DNA from 3 places in the Arthrobacter sp. M71 S08 genome. Region 3 is predicted to be linked to each of the others. Evidence: riboswitches for the same ligand, from Rfam matches in the RefSeq annotation. Region 3 holds a riboswitch; each other region holds the start of a gene.

Region 1 (5,796 bases), on a different contig from region 3:
CGTTGAACCCACCGTGGACGGCCTGGCCACCGCCGATGTAAACGGCGATGTGGGCCAGGCCCATCCCGCCGTCGGCATAGTAGATAAGGTCGCCGGGGATAGCTTCTGCAGCGCTGACCGTGCGGCCGAGGGAGAGGTAGCCGGCCGGCCATCCGTGGAAGTTGATGCCTGCAGCGGCGAGGGCGTTGCTGGCGAGGCGGGTGCAGTCCTGGGTCACTCCCAGCTGCGCCTTGGCGGCAGCAGCGATGGTGGCGGCTACGCCCGAGGACGCCTGGGCGGCTGCTGCGGGGGCAGGCGTCTTGGCGATGGCCGGCTGCGCCGCGACAGTGGCCGTTGTTTCCACTGCTACTGCGGGCTCGATTACGGCAGGTTCTGCCTCGTCGACCGGTGCAACAGCGGGAGCGACCTCAATAGTTTCGGCCTGCGGCTGAACTACAGGGGCAACCACTACAGGAGCGGCGACGGCCTTGACGGCGGTCTTGTTGAAGGAGATCTTTGCATCGGCCGGTGCCTGGATCGGCGCCGTGGCAGGCTGAACCTCAAGGGTGGTGGTGACGGTGTTGCGCTCCGCAGGCAATTCGACCGCGTTTGCGGCAACGCCGCTGGTAAGAACCAGACCGGATGCCGCGGCGATGACGGCTGCCTGGCGACCTACGCCGCCGGCGTTGCCACCGACGGCGCGCGCAATGGTGGAGAGAGAGGCTGATCGCTGCACTTCGGCGCGGTGGCGCGCGATGGCACGGATGTTCGGGGTCATATGTGTGAGCTCCAGGTTTTCTGGTTCTTAGCTAACGCGGACGAAGCTGTAGCCAGAGAGATCGGACAGGCTGTGAAGACCGGTGTTCATACCGTTCAGGCCACCGCTGATGACCTGACCGTTGCCTACGTAAATGGCAACGTGACCACCGGAGACCACGAGGTCGCCGGGAGCGGGAGTGGGGACGACTGATCCGAAAGCGAAGAAGTCGCTCGGAGCGATGTCGCCGACGGACTTGCCGATTGAGCGGAGGGCCTTCTCGACCATAGCGGTGCAATCCTGTGCGACACCGATCTGGGAGTAGGCCGAGCCGACCAGTGCTGCTCCGACTCCGCTGGCGCTGGGCGCCTTGACCGGAACGGGAGCCTCAACTGCGGCGGGCTCCACCTTCGCCGGGGCCGGGGCTGCTGCTGCGACCTGGACGGCCGGCGTCACGACCTCGACGACGGTTTCGACGGTCGAGGCCGGGGCGGGGGCCGCCTCGACAACTTCAGCCTGCGCTGCGACGGGAGCGTCCTCAACGGCCTCGACAACCGGAGCAGCTACAGCCTCGACAGCCGCACGCTCGAAGGTGACAGTCGCATCAGCAGAAGCGCTGACTGCGGTGGGCTGAACGGCGACTGTGCTGAGCGTCTTGACGGCCTGCGCCGAGCGCTGGGCGTCGGATGCGCCGTGGGCCGGAAGTCCGGCCGTGAGGACCAGGCCGGAAGCTGCCACAATGACCGCTGCCTGGCGTCCTACGGAACCGGCGTTCGAAGATACAGCCTTCGAGATTGCTGCGAGCGAGTTTGTATGAGCCGGCACCGCACGGTGGCGGCCCAGCGCAGAGCTGTTTGACACGTTAAATTGCCTCTCCCTACGCCTGCGAGGTGAGCTGTCGGATTCGGATGGGAGTCACCCGGCCGCGGATCGTCTCAAATCCTGCGACTTAACCCCAAGGACTTCTGGAAAGAAGCCCGCAATTGGTTCCCCCGCCCCTGCCATGCGATTTACGAACGGACCTCGCGCAGTGGCAGAGCTAGGCGATCTGCGCGAGAGTGCCGAACCCCCTGCGATTCGGCACGAGTTGAACGCTACCTCAGAATTTAAGGTATGTCACATTCCGATCACGGAACGGTGTGTTCTCGATTACGACGGCGTTGAAACCGTTCAAAGCCAACCCAACGGGTCGACGTTCTTGCCGTCGACAAGGACCTCAAAATGCAGGTGGCACCCCGTCGAAGCGCCGGTGGATCCCACCCTCGCGATAGCTTCACCCCGGTCAACTACCTGACCCACTGTCACGTCCATCGCGGACAGGTGGTTGTAGGTGGTCTCCAGGCCGTTGGCGTGCTTCACAACAATGCGATTGCCGCCACCGTAGGCGTGCCACCCTGCGAAAGTCACGGTGCCGGCCGCTGCGGCCTTGACGGCCGTTCCGCAGGCTTCACTCATGTCCTGCCCCGTGTGGAGCTCACCGGCGCCGGTGATGGGGCTGATTCGGGAACCAAAGGGCGAGCTCATCACTCCGCCGTCCAGTGGCGCCGAGAGGGAACCCTGGGATTCTGCGGTCACGATGTCATTACCCGAAGCCGAGACCATCTCGGCCAGTTTCGCGTCGGGATCGAACTTGCCGTTCAGAGCAGCCCGGTCAAACGAGACGTCCGCACCTGCGGCAGCCTGGACTGGCTGTGGCTCGTCCTGCTCCGCTGGAGCAGCAACAGTCAGCGCGTCGGAAGGCGAGACTGCTGCGGTTGTGGGCAGCGCGACGGTGAGGACCATTCCGGATGCAGCGGCGGCAATGGCAACCTTCTGGCTGAGCCCCGCCAGGGAAACATCCCGGCGTGCGGTGACCGCGCGTCGTCGTCGTTCAATCCGTTGCGGGTCTCGGGGACGGAGGCTAACAGTGGACTGGGCCCCAGGCGCGGATTGTGCAGGCGCCACGGAGCCATTGCGGGCTTCCCTCCGGGACATCGGCGCAGCCGCGCACGCACCAACCGGCGCCGTCGGGGTCGCGCACTCCCGGACAACTGAAGTGGCCGGCACAGCGACGTGAGCGGCTGTGAGGTGGGCGATTCGCTCGGCCCGGTGGCGCCTGTGGGCGTCACGCGGCCGCGCTTCAACGACCGGGGTGCCGGCACGGCGACGCCCCGAAGCAGTGTTTGACAAGGAGACCCTTTCTCATTTCCGCCTGCGAAGTTAGCTGTCGGGTTCGAGTATGAGAAAACTCGGTTCGAATACCTCCGATAAGGCAGCATCCGGAACTTCACCCCAAGGTCATGGCGGGCCATGACCGGTGGTGGGTCCTCCGCCCCTGTCATCTGTTCAACACTGCGTTCGCTGACAGGGTTAGGCATGCGAACCAGGTAACGCTGGAGTATCAGCGCCAGATATCAACTATAGATCGACGAGGCCGACCGTAATCATTTCGTAACCAAACTGTGGATAACCTTAGGCAATCCAGAGCTTCCCGCCTTTGGTTAAGACTGGGGATGAACGGCCACAAAAACGTGTGAAGCGACTTCCGGCGGCAGTTCCAGTGCGCCCTCTACACCGGGCACCCGAACAGACACGTAGTCACCCACCGCCTGAAGGGTCATGGACGCTCCGGGACGCAGGCCACCCTCATCCAGCTGCGTGAGCAGTTCGGGATCCACCTGGATAGGTTCAGCCAGGCGGATAAGAGTCACAGCGGAGCCGGCGGTGTTCGTCTCCAGAGCTTCGCTGAGAGTGCACACACCGAGGGTCAAGGTTTCGGAGGGCGTTCCGCCGATCGCTTCGAGGCCGGGAATGGGATTGCCGTAGGGCGACTGTGTCGGCTTCCCAAGCAATTCGTAGAGGCGCCGCTCGACCCGCTCACTCATGACGTGTTCCCACCGGCAGGCCTCATCGTGGACATAGGCCCAGTCAAGACCGATCACATCGGAGAGCAGGCGTTCAGCCAGCCGGTGCTTGCGCATCACCTCGGTGGCCCGTCGACGTCCGAGTTCGGTCAGTTCAAGGTGACGGTCACCGGTCACCACAACCAGCCCGTCACGTTCCATTCGGCCCACCGTCTGGGACACCGTGGGGCCGGAGTGACGAAGACGCTCTGCGATCCGCGCACGCAGGGCCACGATGTTTTCTTCCTCGAGCTCAAGGATGGTCCGCAGGTACATCTCGGTGGTGTCGATGAGGTCCGTCATGCGGGGTTCAGCTCCTTGGCACTGGTGCGGATTGAGCGTTGATGCAGCGGCTGCCTGCAGTCCCTGGAAGGTGGGCCGCCGTCGTCATCCCTACGCCCCACAAGGTTAACCCATTTAGTTGGCCGGTTTGACGGCTGTCCCGTTGCCGCCGAACCCAGCGGTCATAATGCGTCCCCGACGGAAACACTGGGGCAGAATGGTCTGCGACCCCACAACGCAAGTAAACGTCCTGGAGCAACCATGAGCACTTCCGCCGACATCCGCATCCCCGCCGAGCTGCTGCCACAGGATGGACGGTTCGGCGCGGGTCCTTCCAAGGTCCGCCCGGAGCAGCTGGATGCTCTCAAGAGTGCAGGTAGCGCGCTGCTTGGAACCTCCCACCGCCAGGCCCCGGTGAAGAACCTCGTCGGTTCGGTGCGGTCCGGCCTGATGGATTTTTTCGGCGCCCCCGAGGGTTACGAGGTTGTCCTTGGCGTCGGCGGGTCCACTGCGTTCTGGGATGTTGCCTCGTTCGGTCTGGTCCAATCCCGCGCGCAGCACCTTTCCTTCGGTGAGTTCGGGTCCAAGTTCGCTGCGGCGACCTCGAAGGCACCCTTCCTCGGGGAGTCCACAGTTATCACCTCCGAGCCCGGTTCACGACCGGCCCCCACTGCCGAGTCCGGCATCGACTTTTATGCCTGGCCGCAGAACGAGACGTCCACCGGTGTGGCGGCGCCCGTTGAACGCGTGGCAGGAGCAGACGACGGCGCACTCGTCGCCATCGACGCGACCTCCGCGGCGGGCGGGCTGGCAGTGGATGTCACGCAGGCCGATGTCTACTACTTCGCTCCGCAGAAGAACTTCGCGTCCGACGGCGGGCTCTGGCTTGGCCTGTTCTCCCCTGCAGCGCTGGAACGGGCAGCTGCAATCAAGGCATCGGATCGCTGGATCCCGGATTTCCTGGACCTCCAGACCGCCATCGACAATTCGAGGCTGAACCAGACGTACAACACCCCGGCGCTTGCCACCCTCGTCACGCTGAACGCGCAGATCGAATGGCTCAACAGCAACGGCGGCCTCGACTTCGCCGCGAAGCGCACGGCCGATTCCGCGGGCCGCGTATACGGCTGGGCCGACGCTTCCACCGTTGCCACCCCGTTTGTGCAGGACCCGGACCACCGGTCCAACGTCATCGCCACGATCGACTTCGATGACACCGTGAATGCCTCAGCTGTGGCCAAGACGCTGCGTGCGAACGGGATTGTCGACATCGAACCGTACCGGAAGCTCGGCCGCAACCAGCTGCGCATCGCAACCTTCGTAGCCGTCGAACCCGCCGATGTGTCGGCGTTGCTGCAGTGCATCGATTACGTGGTGGAACGCTCCTAGCCGTTCCGCTCCGCGGTGTTCCGCGCTGTGGCGGCCAGGGTCAACCTGAGCCGCCGCGGGGCGGAGTGAACCAGCCGCACGCTGACGTGGTGAGACCGCCACACCCAGACCAGCCCGGCAATAGCTGCGACGAAGCCTGATGCGGCGGCAACCACAAGCCCCCACCGTGGACCGAAGGCGTTGGTCACCCACCCGACAATCGGTGCCCCGATAGGCGTGCCGCCGAGGAAAATCGCAAAGTACAGCGCCATGACGCGCCCGCGCATCTCCTGCACCGTAGTTGTCTGAACGTACGCATTGGCGCTGGTCATGAGGGTGAGGGCGAAGAGCCCCACCGGGACAAGCGTGACGCCGAAGAGCCAGACAGTGGGCGCCAGCGCTGCCAGCATGCACGCCAGGCCGAACGCTCCCGCAGCCCCGAAGACGAACCTGAGGCGCGGCCTTTCCCGCCGCGCAGAGAGAAGGGCGCCGGCCACGGAACCGACCGCCATGATTGAGGACAGCGCG
Region 2 (5,796 bases), on a different contig from region 3:
CAGAAGCCCGGCGTCGGGCTCGCCCAGCGCGTCGCCAATTCCCCTGATCAGATAGGCGAGGCCGACGACGGCCGCTGAAACCCCGTTTGCGCCGCGTCCCGTAGGCATGAGCTGGGCGATGACCGCTGCGGCGGCCGCAAAAAAAAGGCCGACGACGCCTATTGCGCCGCCCGCCAGCATCGATCCAGCGAGCGGCAGCCCGGCGGCGGCGAACCCGAGTCCGGAGGAACCGCTCAGGACGAGACAGGCCAGCAGGCTGAGCAGGAGGGTCGCTGTCAGCGCGGCGGTGCGCGGAACGGGAGTCGACTCAAGGATCTCGCTACGACCGGATTCCTCTTCGGCCCGGGTGTGTCTGGTCACGAGTAAAACTCCCATGAGTCCTGCCAGGACAGCCGTGAAGGCATAACCCTGGAAGAACACTACGGAGCCGACGCCCGTGCCGTCCGGCAGCCCGCGGAGAAACCGGAATGCGGGACTGGCGGAAGCGACGGACACGATCCCCGCACGCTCAGCGGACGCGGCGAACTGGCTGGACACTGCTGCGGCCGCAAGCAGCCCGAGCACACTGATTCCTGCCAGCCAACCCGGGAGGAACCAACGATCGCGGACCAGGTGCATCCGCAGCACCGGCAGGACCCCGGGCATCACGTTGATCGATCCGCCGAAGCCGCGCCGGCCTGAGTATAGTGCCGGAGGAACAGCTCCTCGAGGGACGGCGGGTTGGCAGTGATCCCCGTCAGTCCTGCCCGGGAGAGGTGGGCCAGCACGGTCGGCAAGTGCGTCTGGTCGGCGTCAAACTGGATGCCGCCCGGCACCGAATGCACGTCGTAAACGCCGGAGAGGCCGTCGAGTACAGCTGCAGTCCGCGCCCCTGCTACGAGAAACCGCGTGCGGCGGAGGTGCCGGAGTTCGGACAGCGTGCCCGATTCAACCACAGTCCCGGCACGAATGATGGTGATGCGCTCACAAAGCTGCTCCACCTCGCTCAGGATGTGGCTGGAGAGCAGGACAGTTGCACCTTCGGTGCTTACACGCTGGACCTGTCGTCGGAACACGGCGTCCATGACTGGATCAAGACCGGCACTCGGCTCGTCCAACAGATAGAGGTGCGCGGGCCGCGCGAACGCCGCAATCAGCGCAGCTTTCTGGCGGTTGCCCTTCGAATAGGTCCGTGTCCGGCGTCGGGGATCGAAGTTGAACTCCTCGATAAGCTCGCGGCGCAGCCTCCCGTCCGCCCCGCCGCGCAGGCCGGTGAGCAGATCAATCACTTCACCGCCGCTCAGGTCCGGCCAAAGATTCACATCACCCGGCACATAGGCGATGTCCCGGCGCGCGCGGACGGGCTCGACCCATGGGTCCACACCCAGGACCCGTACGGAGCCTCTGGTGGGGCGCATGAGTCCAAGCAACAGCCGGAGGGTGGTGGACTTCCCGGCGCCATTGGGCCCGAGGAACCCGTGGACTTCACCCGCACGGACTCGCAGGTCGAGTCCCGTCAGCGCAAAGACTGAGCCGAACTTCTTGACGAGGCGCGAAGCCTTGATCACGTGTTCCGGTTCCATGGCAGGGCATTACCTCCCGTGCGTCGCTCTGAGGAAGACAGCCTATCCCGGTGTGCAGCGGCACCGGCAGGGCGAGAAACCGTCCTTCTACTTGGTCCTCCCGGACACTTGCCTCGACATTAAACACCACTGGGGAGGACCTTTTCAGGTCCTCCCCAGTGAGAAAGGCTAGCCGAAGACTAGACGCGCACGAAGAACGCGCCGGCGAGGTCGCTCAGCGGGTGCTGCATGGTGAGGTTTGCACCATTCATGCCGCTGCTGATGACCTGGCCACCGCCAGCGTAGACAGCCACGTGGCCACCGGTGATGACCAGGTCACCCGGGGCCGGCGTGCTTACCTGAGCGCCGTAGGCAGCGAACTGCATGGGGCCGAGGTCGCCGACGGGCTTGCCGGCTGCAGCCATTGCGATCTCAACGAGGCGGGTGCAGTCCTGAACAGCGCCGCCGGCGAGCTGTGCCCGGGCCGAAGCGAGGATCGAGGCGCCTGCGCCGCTTGAAGAACCGTCAGCCACGGTGATCTTGGAGGACGCTGTGGTGATGTTCATGGTGCTGGTCTCTGCCGGTGCCGGAGCTGCCTGAACCTGCGGTGCAGGTGCAGGTGCGGGAGCCGGTGCCGGAGCGGCAGCAGCCGGTGCAGGTGCGGGTGCGGGAGCCGGTGCCGGAGCCGGAGCAGCTGCAGCAGGAGCCGGAGCGGCTGCAGCGCTGCCGGACAAGCTGATGACCTGGCCCGGGTAGATGATTGATTCCCAGCCGAGACCATTCGCAGCGAAGATGGCGTCGAGGCTGACACCGTAGTTGCCGGCGATGGAGCCGAGGGTGTCTCCGGCCTGAACGGTGTGGGTCGGAGCGTTTACAGCAGGTGCCGGAGCAGCAGGAGCCTCGACGACGGGGGCCGGGGCAACGGGCGCCGCTGGTGCCTGGACGCTGACCTCAGCGGCCGGGGCGGTGGCGGAAGTGGTGGTGGTTCCCGCGCTGGCCGGAAGGGCGGCTCCGAACATGATGCCGGAGGCTGCTACAACTACAGCTGCAGGGCGGCCAACGGTGCCAGCGTGCGAGCTGACTGCCTTGGACACGATCTGCATGGTGCTGGGCGGAGTTGCACGGTGGCGCGCGATATGACGGTTTTTGGACACGGAAATAGCCTCTCCCAACGCCTGCGGAGTTAGCTGTCGGATTCGGATGGGAGCCACCCGGACGGCCGGCATTACAGCCGGTGCGTCTTCACCCCTAGGACTTCACAGAAGTCCGCTAATCTGGTTCCCCCGCTCCTGCCGCAGTGTGTAGCGAACGGACCTTCCGGCGGCGGCAGGATTAGGCAATCCACCAGAAGGAAGCCGGGCTTTTGAGCCCGGCGTATCCACAACGTTACATACCTATCGTTGAATTGTCACGTTTCGGTCACGGAGAGGCTGGTCACACGTACTGCAGCGCATCGGATCAGATCTTGTACTCCATGTTCGGGTCTTTCGGAGTGTCGTTATCGCCGCCGCGATGCATCGCTGACTGCGCCTTCTTCAGAGCCTGCTCAGCCTGCGCCTGAACCTCGGGCGCCTTGGCCTTCACCGTCTCGGATGCCTGGGAAACCTTGCCCTGAACCTTAGGGCTGTTCCAGAGCTCGTTTGCCTTGACCTTGATCTGCTCGTAGCTGGCACGACCTGCCCGGGCGCCCAGAACGTAGCCTGCCGCCATGCCTGCTGCAAAAACCAACTTGTTCTTCATCGCGTTACTCCTGACGTGTCGGATGCTGAAACATCGAATCTAATCAGCATACTTACTTTTGTCACGTCAGGGGATACTTACCACCGTCCGTTGCGCGGCCGCGGCTGGCATCGGGGGCAGGTGTACGAGGAGCGGTTCATGAACGTGTCCCGCCGGATGCGCGAGTCCAGACCGTCCGCCGAGCATCGCCGGCAAGGTTCACGTTGCCGGCCGTAGGCGTTGAGTGAACGTTCGAAGTAACCAGAGGCGCCGTTGACGTTGACGTACAGGGAATCAAAGCTCGTGCCTCCTGCCTCGAGCGCGCGAGTCATCACGTCGCGGCAGGACGCAAGCAGTCGGGCAGCTTCCGCCCGGCGGAGAGTGTCGGTGGGGCGCGCATAGTGCAGCCTGGCAGCCCACAGTGACTCGTCGGCATAGATGTTGCCGACTCCCGAGACCAGAGTCTGGTCGAGCAGTGCACGCTTCAACCCCGTGCGCCGAGCCCGCAGCTTCCGGTAGAACTCGTCGAAGGAGAACGCCGGGTCCAGCGGGTCCCGGGCGATATGAGCCGCCTCGAGCGGCACGAGTGGTGAGGGATGCTCCCCCAGCCCACCGGGAAGCCCGTCCGGTGTGGACATCATGCTTGTGACGAAGAGTCCCCCGAAGATTCGCTGATCAACGAAACGGAGCTCCGCCGGCAGCGGTTCGCGTCCGTAAGCCGTGGAGAGCCGCAGCCGTACCTTCAGGTGTTTCTCGTCGGGCTGGCTATGGTCCTCGACCAGAAGCTGTCCGCTCATCCCAAGGTGCGCCATCAGCGCTACCGGTTCCCTGCCCGCCGGGAGTCCGGCCGGAGTCGGCGGGGACGACGATGCAGGGCCACTGCCGTCGTCGTCATCAGTAGCGAGCGGTAGCCAGAGAAACTTCCCGCGTCGCACCGCATCGGTGACGCGAGCCCCGACAAGATTACCCCTGAAGTCTTCAGCGCCGAGGGCGTGACGGCGGATCGAGCGGGGGTCAAGAACGTCAACCGCCTCGATGCGGCGCCCGCTGACCCAGCGTGCGAGGCCCCGGCGCACAACCTCCACCTCAGGAAGTTCAGGCATCACGAGCTCCCGGGATCACGTGGACTGACGTGCCGCCGTGTCAGTCTGCGCATCGATATTACCTAGCTGCAGCAGCTTCCAGGAGGCTGCTGCAGCCTCCTGCTCGGCTTCCTTTTTGGAGCGGCCGGAACCGGAACCGTAGCTGGTTCCGCCGATCACAAGCACGGCTTCAAACCTGCGGTCGTGGTCGGGGCCGAATCCGGTGACCTTGTAGTCGATCACGCCCATACGCTGCGCGGCGGCGATTTCCTGGATGCTGGTCTTCCAATCGGTTCCAGCACCGAGCGCGGCAGCGTCCTGCAGAACCGGACCGATAATGCGCATGACCAGACGCCGCGCCGTTTCCATGCCGTTGCTGAGGTAGGTGGCGCCGATGATGGCTTCCATGGTGTCAGCGAGGATGGACGACTTGTTCCACCCGTTGGTGAGCTTCTCGCCCTGCCCCAGCAGGATGTGTTGTCCCAGGTCGAGACCACGGGCAATCTCGGCGAGGGCACGCGTACTGACGACGGCGGAGCGTCTCTTGGCGAGCTCGCCCTCGGAAAGATCCGGATTGTCCCGGTACAGGGCGTCCGTGACCGAAAGGCCAAGGACGGCGTCGCCAAGGAACTCAAGGCGTTCGTTGGTGGGGATGCCGCCCTGCTCATACGCATAAGACCGATGCGTCAGGGCAAGACGAAGCGTCTCGGCGTCAATACTGACACCGAGACGCTTCAAAAGATCTTCAGAACTTTCCACGCAGGCGACGCTTTCGCGATCGTTGCCGGCAGCACCGTGAAGCGGTGCCGTCAGCATTTAGACGTCGGCTACCTTGCGGCCCTTGTACTCAAGGAACAGCTCGGTACCGGCGGAGTCGGTGACAACCTTGGCCTGGTGGGCAAGGCTGTAGGTGACGCGACCGTTCTCCACCGTCTTCATCAGCTTGGGAGCAACAGCCTTCCACTGGGATCGGCGTGCACGCGTATTCGAGCGGGACATTTTCCGCTTGGGAACAGCCACGACTAACTCTCTTCTCTCTTGTCTGACTCTGTCTTAACTTCTGGTTCCGCTGCCTCAGGGCCGGCGGCCGCGCCGGCCAACCCTGTCAGAGCAGCCCAGCGGGGGTCGAGGACCTCGTGCTGGTGTCCGGGATCCTCTTCCAGGCGTGCACCGCATTCAGCGCACAGACCCTGGCAGTCCTCCCGGCATACCGGCTGGAACGGCAACGATGTTACTACCGCATCCCGCAGCACCGGCTCAAGATCGACGGTGTCGTTCTCAACCAGGCGCTGCACGTCCTCCTCTTCATCCTCCGCCGACTCAGGGGCGTCGTAGTAGAAGAGTTCCTGCACATCGACACTGCTGCCATAGCTGAGCGGGTCAAGGCATCGGCCGCATTCGCCAGTTACTTCGACGTATACGGTTCCTGATACCAGGATCCCCTCGTGTACAGC
Region 3 (5,796 bases):
TGGCACCGAACGGTTCATCGACGTGGTGCATGTGAACGTGGACCGGGCGCAGGACGCGCATGTTTTCCTGGTGATGGCCGGGCTTGGCTTCGACGCTTCGGTGATGGCTGACACGCGCGACGACCTCAAGGACAAGGTGGGCTGGCTTGCATACGTCGACGCCGGCATCCGGAACCTCCCGGGCAAGCCCTCCAAGGTTCATATTTCGATCGACGGCGGCAAGCGGGTCACCCGCCGCCTGCGCAGCGTCATGGGCGGCAACTGCGGAAAGATAATGGGCGGCCTGGAGATCTTCCCGGGCGCCAAGCTCAACGACGGACTGCTGGACATCATGACCATCGCGCCGCGCGGCAAGCTCGGGTGGTTCGCTGTCGTCGGCAAGCTCCTGGCGCGGGGCAAGGGCAAGGACCCATCGGTGGAGTATTACCAATGCAAGGCCGCTGAGGTGGAGTCTGACACTCCGCTGGAGATCGAGCTCGACGGCGACCCCCTCGGCAAGGGCACTCACATGTCCTTCCGGGTTGAGCCGAATTCGCTGAAGCTGCGGATGCCGTACGGCAAGAAGGACCCGGCGATCCTCACGAACCCCGTGCCGTAGGCGCTAGAGGCGGCCGCTCGGGTCGACTGTCTTCCCATCGACGAGCACTTCGAAATGCAGATGGCAGCCGGTGGAGTTGCCAGTAGTGCCAACTGCGCCGATAGCGTCTGCGCGGTCAATTTTCTCACCAACGGTGACGCCCAATGAGGCGAGGTGGTTGTAGGTGGTCTGCAGTCCCCCGCCGTGGTCGATCACAATGCGCTGGCCCCCGCCATAGGGGTGCCACCCGGACTCGGTCACGGTGCCTGAGTCGGCGGCGAGTACCGGCGTGCCGCAGGCGCCGGCGAAGTCCGTACCTGTGTGCATTTCCTCGCCGTACCCGGTCATCGGGTTGACCCGGTTGCCGTAAGGGGAAGCCACCGAAACTTCGCTCACCGGTGCACCGAGCGATGGCTCCTCGGCAGGCTTTTCTACCGGCTTCTTGGGCGCTTCGGCGTTCGCGACAGTGATTTCGCCCGCGGACAGCGTCGAAACTTTGCTCTCCTCAGCCGGTACGTCACTTGCGGACGACGGTGCAACCGGTTCGCGGCTGAAATCCACCGCGACATCCTCAGGCGCAGTGACGCTCTGCGTCTCGCTCACCCTCATCAGCCCTGCTTCGGTGAGCGCCGGCGGCCCTGCCAGCGTCAATGCAAACGCTGACGCAGCCAAGGCTCCACCAGCGCAAAGGAATACGCGGACGCGACGCTGGGAGCGTTCATGAAGGCGCGCGTCCCTGCGGGTCAGGCTTTCGGCGGTTGATGGGGATGAACGGTGACCGGACAAAACAGGCACAGGGGTGCCCACGGAATCTTGCTGGGACAAGGGATTGCCTCTCTTGACGCCGGCGAAGTTAGCTGTCGGGTTCGAGCAAGAGTCACTCGGCCTTACCTCGATAGCCGCGCCAGGGCGGGTCAAGGACTGTGCAGGCTTCACCCCAAAGGCAGCAGACCGACTGCCCAGGATTGGGTTCTCCGCCCCTGTCTTCGAAATGAACGGGAACCGGACAGGTGACAGGGCTAGGCGTACAGTCCGGCGGCCACGATGATACGGATGACCTGATTCAACGCTACGGCATCCGGCCGAAAGTTACAATTTCGTTATGCGCCAATCCCAAGGATCGTATGGCTGCGTGTTATGCGAGTTCGGCTTTACCCCGGCGCCAGTACCCCATGAAGGCGACCTGCTTGCGGTCTATGCCGACGTCCCGCACCAGGTAACGGCGTAATCCCCGGACCACCGCGGCTTCCCCGGCAATCCAGGCGTAGAAGGGCAGCGCACCCGAGGGCTTGTCCGGGTTCAGCGAGCCATCAAGGGCCGCGGGATCCAGCAACTGGGGCGTCTCCCAGAGGATGTTCTTGTCGATGTCGATATCTTCCGGCTCGGGCCCGGCTGCCCGTTCAGGACCTCCCGCACAGGCTGCCGCGGCAAGCGCCTGTCCTGAGGGTGTGTCCGAGCCCAGGCTCACGCGGAAGGGCGCCGCCAGGGATACCCAACCAGGGACCCTGACCGCCTGCCGGACTGCCGCATCGAGCAGTTCGCCGTGCGGACGGCCGCCGCGCACCAGCCAGCTGATCCCGACGCCGGACCGGGTCCGGATGTCCTGGCAGTCCGATGCATCCGGGACCTCCAGGAATGCATGGCCGCTGATGTGTTCCGGGAGGGATTCGAGGATGGCGCTGATCGCCGGAACGGCAGTCTCATCGCCCGCGAGCAGAACGTTCTGGGCCAGTCCCGGACGCCACTCGATGCCGCCGTACGCGCCGGCGGTGGAGCAGGTTGCGGCATGGATGTTCGGCCCGATCAGCCAGACGCGGTCGCCCGGCTCGGCCGATGCGGCCCACTGCGAGGCGGGGCCGCCCTTCCCGTCCGCGTCGAAGTGCATCACGAAGTCGACATCGAGCTCGGGAACTTCCAGGTCGCAGCGTGATTCGCGGACCGTGTAGGTACGCATGTGCCCGCGTTCGGCGGGCTCGAGGGAAAGCCATTGCTGGTACCACCCGCTGCCCGCGCCGTCCATGAGAGCGCCGAGGTCGGCGCACTCGCCGCCGGCCGGCGGGATCATCACCTTGATGCGGAGATCCAGGGTGGAACCCTGGACGCCGAAGTCGGAAAGGCACGCGCCGCCGAACGTAATGCGCCGGAAATTCGGGCTGACCGGCTCCACGCGGCTGACCACGACGTTGAACGCGCGGATCGCGGACACGGCAGACAGCGCGCCCGCACGCCCGGCCGCTCGCGGGGTTGTAATTTGTCCTGCATCTTGCCTTGACTTCGATCTCGTCCTTGGGACCCGATGCGTTGTGCTGCCTTCTGTCACGATGCTGCCTCCATTGCCGGTGCGGGTAGCCCGTCCTGCGGGTTCGCTAAAAAACCCGGGATGCCCTCCCGTGTGGTCTTTGCGCTTACGTTGCGGGGAGCGGCGTGATGCCGCCCGATCGGCACTACCATCGGCGTGCCTGAAACGGGATCCGGGATGACGTGGGATTGAAGACCGAAGACATCGGCGACCGTCTCCGCAGTAACCACCTTCGACGGTGAGCCCTCGGCGACGATGCGGCCACCCTTCATGGCGATGAGGTGGTCCGCGTACCGCGCAGCGAGGTTCAGGTCATGCAGGACGATCGCGACGGTGGTGCCCGCCGTACGGTTCAGATCGGTGATGAGGTCGAGGACTTCCACCTGGTGGGCCACGTCGAGGAAGGTGGTCGGCTCATCCAGGAGCAGGATGTCGGTCTGCTGCGCCAGCGCCATGGCTATCCAGACGCGCTGCCGCTGGCCGCCGGAGAGCTCGTCGACGTTACGGTCTGCGAGTTCCAGCGTGTCGGTGACCCGCAAGGCGGAGGCAACGGCCGCGTCGTCGTCGTGGTTCCACTGGCGGAACCAGCCCTGGTGGGGGTAACGGCCACGGCCCACGAGGTCCACGACGGCGATTCCGTCCGGGGCCACCGGGGTCTGCGGGAGCAGCCCGAGGGTTTTCGCCACCGCGCGGGTGGACAGTGAGTGGATGTCCTTGCCGTCCAGCAGCACTGTTCCCGCCGCGGGCTTCAGCAAACGCGCCAGCCCGCGGAGCAGGGTGGACTTGCCGCAGGCGTTCGCCCCGACGATGACCGTGACCTTGCCCGCCGGCAGTTCAACCGTGAGGTCCTCGACCACCGGCCGGTTGTCGTATGCGAGCGTCAGGTCTTTGGCGTTCAACCTCATGTCAGCCTCCCTGGCCTGATCGGTTGGATGTGGCAAGAAGCCAGAGGAGGAATGGGGCGCCGAGGACGCCCGTGATCACTCCGACCGGCAGGGAAACTCCTGGAATCAGGTTCGCGCCCACGAAATCCGCTGCCAGGACAATGACCGCTCCGACCAGCGCCGCAGTCACCAGCGGGCGGTACCCGCCGAGAAAGCGCCTGGCGATCGGGCCGGAGAGGAAAGCGATGAAGGAGACAGGTCCGGCAGCCGCAGTCGCGACCGCGGCGAGGAGCACTCCGGTGACGATCAGCGCCAGCCGCGACCGTTCGACGCTCACGCCAAGTCCGGCGGCGGCGTCATCGCCCAGTTCCAGCCCGCGCAGCGAACGGGACAGTACGACGACGGCGGGCGCCAGCACCACCAGCGCAACGAACAGTATGCTCACCCGCTCCCAGTTGCTCGAGTTGAGCGAACCGTTCAGCCAGGCGAGGGCATCAGTTGCAACGGTGATGTCGGTGCGGGTGAGGAGGAAGCTGACCACGGACTGCAGGACCGCGGCGAACCCGATGCCGACCAGGATGAGCCGGTACCCGGCCACTGAACCCCGCCGGGAAATGAAGTAGATGGCCAGCGCAATCACCAGGGCACCGCCCATGGCGAAGCCCGAGAGGACAAGGCCGGATGCACCGAGGAACGCGATCGCGAAAACGGCAGCCGCGCTGGCGCCGTAACTGATGCCGATAATGTCGGGGCTGGCAAGCGGGTTGCGGAGCATGGTCTGGAACACCGCCCCGGCAACGCCGAAGGCTGCACCGATCATGACCCCGATCAGGACGCGGGGAATCCGGTTCTCCATCACGATGAAGCTGGCCCCCGGGATGTCGGCGCCCGCCACGATGCGGAAGAAGTCGGGGATGGTCACGGTGTAGCGGCCCAGCAGGAGCGTGACAGCGCTGAGCACGACCACAAGGAAGGCCAGCGCGCCGATCTTCACGGCCCGCCGGGTGCGGAGATGGTGGCGTTGAGGGAGACCTGTGCCCTCACCACCGGCGCGCTCCTCGGGTGTGGGACGGACTGCGAGGCTCATAGTTCAGCCATCTTGCGGCGCCGCACCAGCCAGATGAATACGGGGGCTCCGATGATTGCGGTGAGGATGCCGACCTGTACCTCACCGGGCGGGAGGATGATGCGTCCGAGGATATCGGCGGCCAGCAGCAGGACCGGCGCGAGCACCATGGAGAAGGGAAGGATCCACCGGTAGTCGGGGCCCGTGAACGCACGCACGACGTGCGGAATGACCAGGCCAATGAAGCCGATGGGGCCGGCAGCTGCTGTCGCCGCACCACAGAGCACGACGACGCCCAGCGCCGTGAGCGCGCGGGCGAGCGTGACGTTCTGGCCCAGTCCGCGGGCCAGGTCATCACCGAGGGACAGGCTGTTGAGCACCTTGCCGGTGAGCAGGGTCAGGGCAAATCCGAAGGCGAGGAACGGCAGCACCGGCATGATCACGTCCCAGCCGCGGCCGGCTACGGAGCCTACCTGCCAGAACCTGAAGGTATCGAACGTCTGCTGACTGGAAACCAGCACCGCATTCAGCAGCGAGACCATGCCGGCGGAGAGTGCTGCGCCGGCGAGTGCGAGCTTCACGGGAGTAGCGCCGTCGCGCCCGAGGCTGGCAACGGCATAGACCAGCACCGCGGCGGCGGTTGCTCCGAGGAAGGCGAACCAGATGTACCCGGTGAAGTTAGTGACGCCGAAGACGAAGATACCGATCACCACGGCGAGTGCCGCACCGGAATTGATGCCGAGGATTCCCGGATCCGCGAGGGGGTTCCGGGCGACACCCTGCATGGCGGCTCCGGCCAGGCCGAGGGCGGCTCCGGCGAGCAGGCCGACGATGGTCCGCGGGATGCGCGAGAGTACGACGGCGTGGTCCCCGTTAGCCGGGTCCAGTGCGGTCAGGGCCTGCACCAGGGTTTCCACACCGATGGGGCGGGCTCCGATTGCCAGGGACGCCCCGCACGCGAAAACGAGCA

Evidence for each region. Region 3 has a riboswitch for cyclic di-AMP ahead of AC5RTB_RS04600 (M23 family metallopeptidase). Riboswitches for the same ligand answer to the same signal wherever they lie in the genome.
Region 1: another riboswitch for cyclic di-AMP. It lies ahead of AC5RTB_RS00245 (NlpC/P60 family protein); the one in region 3 lies ahead of AC5RTB_RS04600 (M23 family metallopeptidase).
Region 2: another riboswitch for cyclic di-AMP. It lies ahead of AC5RTB_RS15365 (LysM peptidoglycan-binding domain-containing protein); the one in region 3 lies ahead of AC5RTB_RS04600 (M23 family metallopeptidase).

What each region holds. Positions count from the first base shown of each region.
Region 1 covers NZ_JBNHEY010000001.1:39,309-45,104, reverse strand. Annotated here, with positions in the region: gene AC5RTB_RS00250 (NlpC/P60 family protein) at 1-757, opposite strand, end outside; gene AC5RTB_RS00245 (NlpC/P60 family protein) at 785-1,597, opposite strand; cyclic di-AMP (ydaO/yuaA leader) riboswitch at 1,603-1,754, opposite strand; gene AC5RTB_RS00240 (M23 family metallopeptidase) at 1,907-2,905, opposite strand; cyclic di-AMP (ydaO/yuaA leader) riboswitch at 2,910-3,097, opposite strand; gene AC5RTB_RS00235 (iron-dependent transcriptional repressor DtxR) at 3,217-3,921, opposite strand; gene serC (phosphoserine transaminase) at 4,162-5,289, shown strand; gene AC5RTB_RS00225 (MFS transporter) at 5,286-5,796, opposite strand, start outside.
Region 2 covers NZ_JBNHEY010000009.1:68,616-74,411, forward strand. Annotated here, with positions in the region: gene AC5RTB_RS15355 (ABC transporter permease) at 1-645, opposite strand, end outside; gene AC5RTB_RS15360 (ABC transporter ATP-binding protein) at 645-1,562, opposite strand; gene AC5RTB_RS15365 (LysM peptidoglycan-binding domain-containing protein) at 1,742-2,695, opposite strand; cyclic di-AMP (ydaO/yuaA leader) riboswitch at 2,700-2,858, opposite strand; gene AC5RTB_RS15370 (YtxH domain-containing protein) at 3,000-3,281, opposite strand; gene mutM (bifunctional DNA-formamidopyrimidine glycosylase/DNA-(apurinic or apyrimidinic site) lyase) at 3,359-4,363, opposite strand; gene rnc (ribonuclease III) at 4,379-5,101, opposite strand; gene rpmF (50S ribosomal protein L32) at 5,159-5,362, opposite strand; gene AC5RTB_RS15390 (YceD family protein) at 5,365-5,796, opposite strand, start outside.
Region 3 covers NZ_JBNHEY010000002.1:154,139-159,934, reverse strand. Annotated here, with positions in the region: gene AC5RTB_RS04605 (diacylglycerol/lipid kinase family protein) at 1-598, shown strand, start outside; gene AC5RTB_RS04600 (M23 family metallopeptidase) at 602-1,249, opposite strand; cyclic di-AMP (ydaO/yuaA leader) riboswitch at 1,406-1,585, opposite strand; gene AC5RTB_RS04595 (siderophore-interacting protein) at 1,713-2,783, opposite strand; gene AC5RTB_RS04590 (ABC transporter ATP-binding protein) at 2,894-3,781, opposite strand; gene AC5RTB_RS04585 (FecCD family ABC transporter permease) at 3,783-4,847, opposite strand; gene AC5RTB_RS04580 (FecCD family ABC transporter permease) at 4,844-5,796, opposite strand, start outside.